Regions from separate parts of the Arthrobacter sp. MP_M4 genome, predicted to be linked through region 1. Evidence: riboswitches for the same ligand, from Rfam matches in the RefSeq annotation. Region 1 holds a riboswitch; each other region holds the start of a gene.

Evidence for each region. Region 1 has a riboswitch for S-adenosylmethionine ahead of RCH15_RS14920 (cobalamin-independent methionine synthase II family protein). Riboswitches for the same ligand answer to the same signal wherever they lie in the genome.
Region 2: linked by a shared signal. The riboswitch ahead of metX (homoserine O-acetyltransferase MetX) and the one ahead of RCH15_RS14920 (cobalamin-independent methionine synthase II family protein) in region 1 are both predicted to bind S-adenosylmethionine.
Region 3: linked by a shared signal. The riboswitch ahead of RCH15_RS08995 (aminotransferase class V-fold PLP-dependent enzyme) and the one ahead of RCH15_RS14920 (cobalamin-independent methionine synthase II family protein) in region 1 are both predicted to bind S-adenosylmethionine.

Annotation. Positions count from the first base shown of each region.
Region 1 covers NZ_JAXCHX010000023.1:6,823-10,076, reverse strand. The annotation lists gene RCH15_RS14930 (CoA-binding protein) at 1-80, shown strand, start outside; gene RCH15_RS14925 (adenylosuccinate synthase) at 254-1,543, opposite strand; SAM riboswitch class I at 1,826-1,930, shown strand; gene RCH15_RS14920 (cobalamin-independent methionine synthase II family protein) at 1,943-3,151, shown strand.
Region 2 covers NZ_JAXCHX010000002.1:263,119-266,372, forward strand. The annotation lists gene RCH15_RS03615 (bifunctional o-acetylhomoserine/o-acetylserine sulfhydrylase) at 49-1,365, shown strand; SAM riboswitch class IV at 1,450-1,565, shown strand; gene metX (homoserine O-acetyltransferase MetX) at 1,577-2,728, shown strand; gene RCH15_RS03625 (MFS transporter) at 2,909-3,254, shown strand, end outside.
Region 3 covers NZ_JAXCHX010000009.1:17,767-21,020, forward strand. The annotation lists gene rsgA (ribosome small subunit-dependent GTPase A) at 1-672, shown strand, start outside; gene hisN (histidinol-phosphatase) at 728-1,540, shown strand; SAM riboswitch class IV at 1,639-1,752, shown strand; gene RCH15_RS08995 (aminotransferase class V-fold PLP-dependent enzyme) at 1,787-3,253, shown strand.

The DNA of each region.
Region 1 (3,254 bases):
ATGCCCGGTTCCACGGCGGACTGCACCTGGCCGGCTTCGACACCGGCGTCATTTCGTCCAAACGGCAGGTCCTGGCCTAACCGCGCCCGCGCCGGGCCACCGAACTCGCGGCACGCGTGCGGGCTCGCCATAACGAAACGGCGCGCCGCACCTTGCCCCACGTTCCCGCCGAACTCGCGGCACCCGGCCAAACGACGGCGGCGGGCCACCTTTTCAGGTGACCCGCCGCCGTCGTGCGTTAGCTTCGGATGCGTCAGTCGTTGATCAAATCGTTGATCACGATGGTCTGGTCGCGGTCAGGACCGACGCCGATTGCCGAGAAGCGCGTGCCGGAGAGCTTTTCCAGGGCCAGCACGTAGTTTTTGGCGTTCTCCGGGAGGTCCTCCAGGGTGCGGGCGCCGGTGATGTCCTCGGTCCAGCCCTCGAAGTACTCGAAAATCGGCTTGGCGTGGTGGAAATCGGTCTGGGTCATCGGCATTTCCTCGTGCCGGACGCCGTCGACGTCGTAGGCCACGCAGACCGGGATCTGTTCGATGCCGGTGAGGACGTCGAGCTTGGTGACGAAGTAGTCCGTGAAGCCGTTGACGCGCGAGGCGTGGCGCGCCAGCACGGCGTCGTACCAGCCGCAGCGGCGCGGCCGGCCGGTGTTGACACCAAATTCACCGCCGGTCTTCTGCAGGTACATGCCCATCTCATCGAACAATTCGGTGGGGAACGGGCCGGCGCCCACGCGGGTGGTGTACGCCTTGATGATGCCGATGGAACGCGAGATCCGGGTGGGGCCGATGCCCGAGCCCACGGAGGCGCCGCCGGCCGTCGGGTTCGAGGAGGTCACAAACGGGTAGGTGCCGTGGTCGACGTCCAGGAACGTGGCCTGGCCGCCTTCCATGAGGACCACCTTGCCCTCGTCCAGGGCGGTGTTCAGCACATAGGTGCTGTCAATGACCAGCGGGCGCAGACGCTCGGCGAAGGACAGGAAGTACTCCACGATCTCGTCCACCTCGATGTCGCGGCGGTTGTAGACCTTGACCAGGAGTTCATTCTTCTGGCGCAGCGAGCCTTCGACCTTCTGGCGCAGGATGGAGGCGTCAAAGACGTCCTGGACGCGGATGCCGAGGCGGGCCACCTTGTCCATGTAGGCCGGTCCGATGCCCCGGCCGGTGGTGCCGATGGCGCGGCTGCCCAGGAAACGCTCGGTGACCTTGTCCAGCACCTGGTGGTACGGCGCCACGAGGTGGGCGTTTGCGGAGACGCGCAGCTTGGAGGTGTCGGCGCCGCGGGCTTCGAGGCCGTCGATTTCCTGGAACAGCGCTTCTAGGTTCACCACGCAGCCGTTGCCGATAACCGGGACCGCGTTGGGGCTCAGGATGCCGGCCGGAAGGAGCTTGAGCTCGTACTTCTCACCGCCTACGACGACGGTGTGGCCGGCATTGTTGCCGCCGTTGGGCTTGACGACGTAGTCGACTCGGCCACCAAGCAGGTCAGTGGCCTTGCCTTTGCCTTCGTCGCCCCATTGGGCTCCGACGATCACGATTGCTGGCATGGGATCCTCCCCCATTCGTTCGGGCCAAACCGCAGGTGTCCCGCAGCTTAGCGCCGTTCATGAGAATGCCCCGAATCTACCGCTGTGCTCTTTCGATCAACGCCAGTTTCCGGGGCTCTTACCACCCAAGTTTAGCCGATGGCGGTGACAGCAGCTCATTTGCCCGGCCACTGGACTTCCGCCGGGCCGCCGGCCTCCTCGGCTCCACCTGCGCAGTGTCCAGCTTGCGGAACTTCGTGGGACAGGCTTGCGCGGGTCGGCCGGTTCGAATTAGGTAGGAGGTGACCATCCCGAGCGGCCGAGGGACCTGGACCATTGACGCCGCAGCAACCCTGCCCGCGCACACCACTGTGACGGCAAAGGTGCTACCGCCAGGACCGATGGAAAGGACGCGCTCCCATGCCGCAGAACACCGACCATATCCGCGCCACCCATGCAGGCTCGTTGCCCCGCACGCCCGAGCTCATCGCCGCGAACGAGGCCAAAGAGTCAGACGGCATCACTCCCGAGTTCCTGGACCTGCTGGAAACCTCCGTGGTGGACATCGTGCAGCGCCAGAAGGATCTCGGCATCGACATCCCCAACGACGGCGAATACGGGCACACCATGTCCAGCGCGGTTGATTACGGTGCGTGGTGGAATTACTCCTTCAGCCGGCTGGGCGGCCTGGAACCGACGGACGTGGACCGCTGGGCGGACGCCGCCGTGCACCGCTCCAGCCCCGGCCACATCGTGCTGACCTCCTTCCCGGACCGCCGCGACCGGCAAAAATTCAACGACGCCTACAACGATCCGTCCTCCGGGATCCTGGCGCACCGCAGGTCCGTCACGCAGCCGAAGATCGCCGGCCCGCTGAGCTACACCGGCCAGGCCCTGGTGGGGTCGGACATCGCCAACCTCAAGACCGGCCTGGCCGCAGCCGGGCTGTCCGAGGGCTTCGTCGCGTCCCTGTCCCCCGGCTCCTGCGCACGCGTCGCCAATGAGTATTACACCTCCGATGAGGAGCTCCTCTATGCCTGCGCCGATGCCATGCGCGAGGAGTACAAGGCCATCATCGATGCGGGGCTCACTGTCCAGCTCGATGACCCGTCGCTGGCCGAAAGCTGGGACCAGATCAACCCGGAGCCGAGCCTGGCGGACTATCTGAAGTTCATCCAGCTCAGGGTTGAGGCCACCAACTGGGCACTGCGCGATCTTCCCCAGGACCAGATCCGTCTGCACGTGTGCTGGGGCTCCTGGCACGGACCGCACACCACCGACATTGACCTCGCGGACATCATCGGTTCCGTCATGCAGGTCAACGCGGGGGCTTACTCCTTCGAGGCCGCCAACGTCCGACACGAACATGAATGGCGGGTCTGGGAGGACACCAAACTGCCCGACGGAAAAGTCATTATTCCTGGCGTCGTTTCCCACGCCACCAACGTCGTCGAGCACCCGGACCTGGTGGCTGACCGGATCGTGCGTTTCGCCGAATTGGTGGGCCGGGAAAATGTGATTGCCTCCACAGACTGCGGTCTCGGCGGCCGCGTGCACCCGCAAATCGCCTTTGCCAAGCTGGAATCCCTGGGCGAGGGAGCCCGCCGGGCAACCGCCCGGCTCTGGTAGCCGGCCCCACGGCCGGTCCGTCATTTCGCAGGGCTTGATAGACTAATAAGGATCGACCAGGAATCGGTCCACACCACATTTTCAAACCACACCGTAATTGGCG
Region 2 (3,254 bases), on a different contig from region 1:
CCGGAAGGTTGCCGGGCAGACTGTGCCCGGCCCTTTAGGAGTTGTTCCATGTCAAGTGCCTGGTCCTTTGAAACCCGCCAGATCCACGCCGGCCAGGAGCCGGACAGCGCCACCGGCGCCCGGTCGCTGCCCATCTACCAGACGACGTCGTTTGTCTTCCCCAGCGCCGAGAGCGCCGCCAACCGGTTCGCGCTGGCCGAACTGGCGCCGATCTACACCAGGATCGGCAACCCCACCCAGGACGCCGTGGAGCAGCGCGTGGCAAGCCTGGAAGGCGGACTCGCAGCCCTGCTGCTCAGCTCCGGACAGGCCGCGGAAACGCTCGCGATCCTGAACGTCGCCGAGGCCGGGGACCATGTGGTGGCCAGCCCCAGTCTCTATGGCGGCACCTATAACCTGCTGGCACACACCCTGAAGAAGTTCGGTATCTCCACAACGTTCGTGGCGGACCCGGACAACCTGGCGCAATGGCGGAATGCGGTGCAGCCCAACACCAAGCTGTTCTTCGGCGAAGCGGTCTCCAACCCGCGCCAGGACGTGCTGGACATTGAGGGCATCTCCCAGGTGGCCCATGAAGCCGGAGTGCCGCTGATTGTGGACAACACCCTGTCCACGCCGTTCCTCATCAGGCCCATTGAGTGGGGCGCGGACATCGTGGTGCATTCCGCCACCAAGTACCTTGGCGGTCACGGAACGGCGATTGCCGGCGTCATCGTGGACTCCGGCAACTTCGACTTCAGCAAGGACCCGGAGCGGTTCCCCGGCTTCAACACCCCGGACCCCACCTACAACGGCCTGGTCTATGCCCGCGATCTCGGTGCCGACGGTGCCCTCGGCGCCAACCTCTCCTTTATCCTCAAAGCCCGTGTCCAGCTGCTGCGGGACCTCGGCTCCGCCGTTTCGCCGTTCAATGCCTTCCTCATCGCCCAGGGCATCGAGACCCTCAGCCTGCGGATGGAACGGCACGTCGCCAACGCCGTCAAAGTGGCCGGATGGCTGGAAGCGCGCGACGACGTCGAATCCGTCGCCTATGCCGGGTTGCCGTCCAGCCCCTGGTACGAGCGCGGCCGCAAGTACGGGCCCAAGGGGACAGGCGCCGTCGTTTCCTTCAACCTCGCCGGGGGAGCGGACGCCGGAAAACGCTTTGTCGACGCCCTGGAACTGCACTCCCACGTGGCAAACATCGGCGACGTGCGCTCCCTGGTCATCCACCCGGCGTCGACCACGCACAGCCAGCTCTCCCCGGAGCAGCAGGCCGTCGCCGGCGTCCACCCCGGCCTGGTCCGGCTCTCGGTGGGGCTTGAGCACATCGATGACATCATCGCGGACCTCGATGCCGGCTTCCGGGCAGCGAAGACCGCCTGATCCATTCGGCACTGAGTGGCCCGGCTGTCACATGGAAGTCACAATCTTCGCCATTCCGGCAATGGGTTTCGTAGACTCAGGGGAGGTCATGAGTGCCAGTGACAGCCCCGGCTTGCTGGCCGGCAACCCTCCTTTTGCGGCGGGGTGCCCCGGGTGAAGACCTGGCCCGCCGGTCAGCTGACGGCGGGCAAGCGCGAAGTTAGGTCCTCACATGACGATTGCCGTCACCCGCACCGGTGCCCCCGCAAGCAAGCCCTCCTCCGCCCCGGACGGTTCCGTTCCCGACGGGACCGTCCAGTACTTACCCATCGGATCCCTCGCGCTCGAATGCGGCTCCTCGCTGCCCGAGGTCGTCCTCGGTTTCGAAACCTGGGGCACCCTCAATGCGGAGGCCTCGAACGCGGTCCTGATCGAACATGCCCTCACGGGGGACACCCACGTCACCCGGGGCGACAGCGACGAACCCGGCTGGTGGGAGCAACTGGCGGGACCGGGCGCCCCGGTGGACACAGACAGATACTTCGTGGTCTCCATCAACATCCTCGGCGGCTGCTACGGCTCCACCGGGCCCTCATCGACGGCGCCCGACGGAAACCCGTGGGGCTCACGTTTCCCGCTCGTGACGTTGCGGGACACCACAGAAGCTGAGGCCCGGCTCGCGGACGCCCTGGGCATCCGGAGCTGGTTCGCCGTGCTGGGCGGCTCCCTGGGCGGCGCCCGTGCCCTGGAGTGGGCCGTCAGCCACCCGGACCGGGTCCAGCGCTGCGGCGTGTTCTCCGTCGGCCCCAGCAGCACCGCAGAACAAATCGCGTTCGCCCAGGCGCAAACGCTCGCCATCCGGCAGGACCCCAACTTCAAGGGCGGGGACTACTACGGCGGGCCGGAGCCGGTAGCGGGCCTGGCCCTGGCCCGGCGGATCGCGCACATCACCTACCGCTCGGCCGCCGAACTGGACGGCCGTTTCGGCCGGAACGCCCAGGACTCGGAGGCTCCGCTGGAAGCCGGATCCCTCGCCGGACGCGGGCGCTACCAGGTGGAAAGCTACCTTGACCATCAAGGCAACAAGCTGGTCCGACGCTTCGACGCCAACAGCTACATCGCCATCACCGAGGCGCTGATGAGCCATGACATCAGCCGGGGCCGCGGTACCCTCGCGGAGGCCCTGGCCCCGGCCACCGCCGAATTTTTGCTGGCAGCAGTCGACTCGGACCGCCTGTACTTCCCGACCCAGACCCGGGCGCTAGCCGAGGCCCTGCCAGGCAAAGTTCCGGTGCACACCATCGAGGCCCCGATCGGCCATGATGGCTTCCTGACCGAGATCGGCCAGCTTGATGCCCAGCTTAAGCAGTACTTCTTCGGGTAGTCCGGGAGCAGAAAAGTACGACCAATGTGCGTTTTTGCAGATGCGCTCTGCACTAATGGCCGTTGAGGCTCAGGACTGAAAGGCTCATACTCGTGGGAATGGCGCAGCGTGTTCAATGTCACAAGCGCCCTCCTCCCAATGGTCCCACAGGGTGTCGAAGGCGACACCGAAGGAGTCGACATGAGTACGCAAAAAGCCGCCGCCAGGCGCCCGGAAGAGGAAGACGTCAAGTCGTCCGGACTGAAGAAGGTAGTAACGGCCTCCATGGCCGGCACGGTTGTCGAATGGTATGAGTTCTTCCTCTACGCCTCGGCCGCCACCCTCGTGTTCGGCAAGGCCTTCTTCCCCAACTCCGGCACGGAACTGGACGGCATCATTGCTGCCTTCCTCACCTACGCCGTCGGTTTTGTCGCCCGCCCGATCGGCGGCATCGTTTTTGGCCACTTCGGCGACAAGTTCGGCCGCAAGCAACTGCTCCAGCTCAGCATCGTCCTGGTCGGCGTCTCCACCTTCCTGATGGGTTGCC
Region 3 (3,254 bases), on a different contig from region 1:
GTGGCCGCGTACGACGCCGGCATCGAGCCGTTGCTGCTGGTCACCAAGGCCGACGTCAAAGACCCTGCTGAGCTCCTTTCCAACTACCAGCACCTTGCCTTTCCGGTGATCATTTCCAAGACGGCAGACTCCGCGGCATCCGGTATCGACGCCCGCTCCGACGACGGACTGTCCGCCCGCCTCGACAAGGACGCCGTCTCCCAGTTGCGTGCCTACCTCGACGGGAAAGTCACCGTCATGCTGGGCCATTCCGGCGTCGGCAAGTCCACCATGGTCAACGCTTTGACCGGCGCCGAGCGCGCCACCGGCGGGGTGAACGCCGTGACCGGGCGCGGCCGCCACACCTCATCCTCCGCGCTCGCCCTCAAAGTCAACGCGGCGCCTGCGGGCAGTTGGATCATCGACACCCCCGGTATCCGTTCCTTCGGCCTGGCCCACGTCGACCCGGACCGGATTCTGCGGTCCTTCCCGGATCTTGAGCCCGGCACTGACGACTGCGAGCGGGGCTGCAAACATGACTCCAATGCCGTCAACTGCGGCGTGGACGCCTGGGTGGCCGCCGGCCATGCGGGCGACTCCGGACCGGCCCGGCTCGCCTCACTCCGCCGCCTGCTTGGGACAGACCCCCGGATGGAAGCCCAGGACGTCAAGGAACTCGGCACCGTCTCCTAGCAGGATGCGGCGCAGCCTACCGCTCCCCCGCCCGGTTTGCCGGTAGTTTGGATCCATGAGCCAACCCGCTTCGAGTTACAACGATGACCTCCGCCTCGCCCATGTACTGGCAGATTCCGTGGATTCCCAGACCATGAGCCGCTTCAAGGCGCTGGATCTTCGGATCGAGACGAAGCCGGACCTGACGCCGGTGACCGACGCTGACAAGTCCGCCGAGGAAGCCATCCGCGGCCAGCTGTCCCGCTCCCGGCCGCGCGACGCCGTCCTCGGAGAGGAATTCGGCAGCTCCGGCCACGGCTCGCGCCGCTGGATCATCGACCCGATCGACGGGACCAAGAACTTCGTCCGCGGCGTCCCCGTCTGGGCCACCCTGATCGCCCTCGTTGACGAGGGCGAGCCGGTCGTCGGCGTCGTAAGCGCCCCGGCCCTGGGCAAACGCTGGTGGGCCGCCAAGGATGGTGGAGCGTACATGGGACGGTCGCTGGCGGCGGCCACCCGGCTGAAGGTCTCCAATGTCTCCAAGCTCACGGACGCCTCGCTCTCCTACTCGTCCCTGGGCGGCTGGAAGCAGCGCGGCAACTTCGATGAATTCCTCGGCCTCACCGAGGAGGTCTGGCGCACCCGCGCGTACGGTGACTTCTGGTCCTATTGCATGGTGGCCGAAGGCGCCGTCGACATCGCCTGCGAGCCGGAACTTAACCTCTACGACATGGCCGCACTGGTCCCGATTGTCACGGAAGCCGGCGGCCGCTTCACGTCCCTCGAGGGCGAGGACGGTCCCTTCGGCGGCAACGCCCTTGCGACCAACTCCATCCTGCACTCCGAGGTCCTCAAGCGCCTCAACCCGGGGCTCGACGACCTGCTCTAGGATCCGGCGGCCGGCCATCACGGCCGCTCCGTAACAAAGCACTTCACAATCCTGCCCTGCCTTTTCTGCGGCAGCAGGCATGGCCTACGCTCGAAAAAGGTCACGAGTGCCAGCGCGAAACCCCGGTTTGCTGGCCGGCAACCCTCCATTCGCGGCGGGGTGCCCCGGGTGACGACCTGGCCGGTCCTGAATGGACCCGGCAAGCGCGGATTCCCGGCACGGGGGTCCATTTTCGAGCGAGGTCCCATGCCAACTGCCACCATTCCCGTACCCCGTCCCGCGGCTCCTGGACGTCCGGCCAGGACCGGACCGGCCGCTACCCGGGCGCGACTTGCCGTCGCCCGCCGGCCGCTGGCCGCGGTGACCGGCGCGGAGATCCAGGCGCCGCTGATCCAAGGGGGGCATGTGCGTTACGCCAACCTGGATTACGGCGCTTCGGCTCCGGCCCTCTCCGTCGTCTCGGCCTACCTCAACGAGATCCTGCCGTTCTACGCAAGCGTTCACCGCGGTGCCGGTTACGCCTCCCAGATCAGCACCTCCGTCTACGAAAACGCCCGCAACGTAGTCCGGGATTTCGTCGGCGGCCGGCCGGATGATGCGGTGATTTTTACCCGCAACACCACTGATTCCCTGAACCTGCTGGCGGGGTGCCTGCCCGTCGTCGACGGCGTTTCCGCCGGTGAGGTGCTCTACCTCGACATCGAGCACCATGCCAACCTCCTGCCGTGGCAGCGTGTGCCGCACCGCAGCGTCATCGCTGCACCGACTCTCGCCGGCACCCTGGAACTGCTCGGCGGGGAACTCGCCTACGGCGGAGTGAATCTGCTCGCCGTCACTGGCGCCTCCAACGTCACCGGTGAGATCCTGCCGGTCCGGGCCCTCGCCGCCCTGGCGCACGAGTATGGCGCCCGGATCGTCGTCGATGCCGCGCAGCTGGCGCCGCACCGGCGGATCGATATGGCCGCTGACGGCATCGACTACCTTGCCTTTTCCGGCCATAAGCTTTACGCCCCGTTCGGAGCAGGTGTGCTGATCGGCCGCACCGACTGGCTCGACGCCGGAACGCCCCATCTGGCCGGCGGCGGAGCCGTGCAGGATGCCCGGATCGATACAGTCAGCTGGACCACCGGCCCCGCACGGCATGAAGGCGGCTCCCCCAACGTCCTCGGCGCTGCCGCCCTGGCCCGGGCCACCCAGGTCATCGCCGGCCTGGACGCGGAGCAGTGGCGGGGCCACGAAGACGCCATCCGCGCGTTCCTCGTCGAAGGCCTGGCCGGAATCGATGGTGTCACGGTCCACCAGATCTTCTCGGACAGCGCTTCATTCGACGCTGCCGCGGGCTCCGTGTCCGGCACCGGCACGATCGGCGTCGTCAACTTCTCTCTGGAAGGCTACGACGCGGGTCTGGTGGCGGCGTACCTGTCGGCCGAACACGGCATCGGGCTGCGCGACGGCCGGTTCTGCGCGCATCCGCTGCTCCGCCGGCTTGGCCTGCCCTCGGGCTCGCTGCGGGCAAGCTTCGGCCTTGGCTCCCGGCTGGAGGACGCCCAGCGGCTGATTTCCGGCATTGAGGAACTCCGCCGGAACGGTCTCGGGTGGGACTATGTCGTGGACACGGGACGCTGGGTGCCGTCCAATGACACCCGCAGTTACCCGCACTGGGCCCCCAACACCCCCGGCACCGCCGGCGCGGCCCCCTGCACCCTGGACTGAC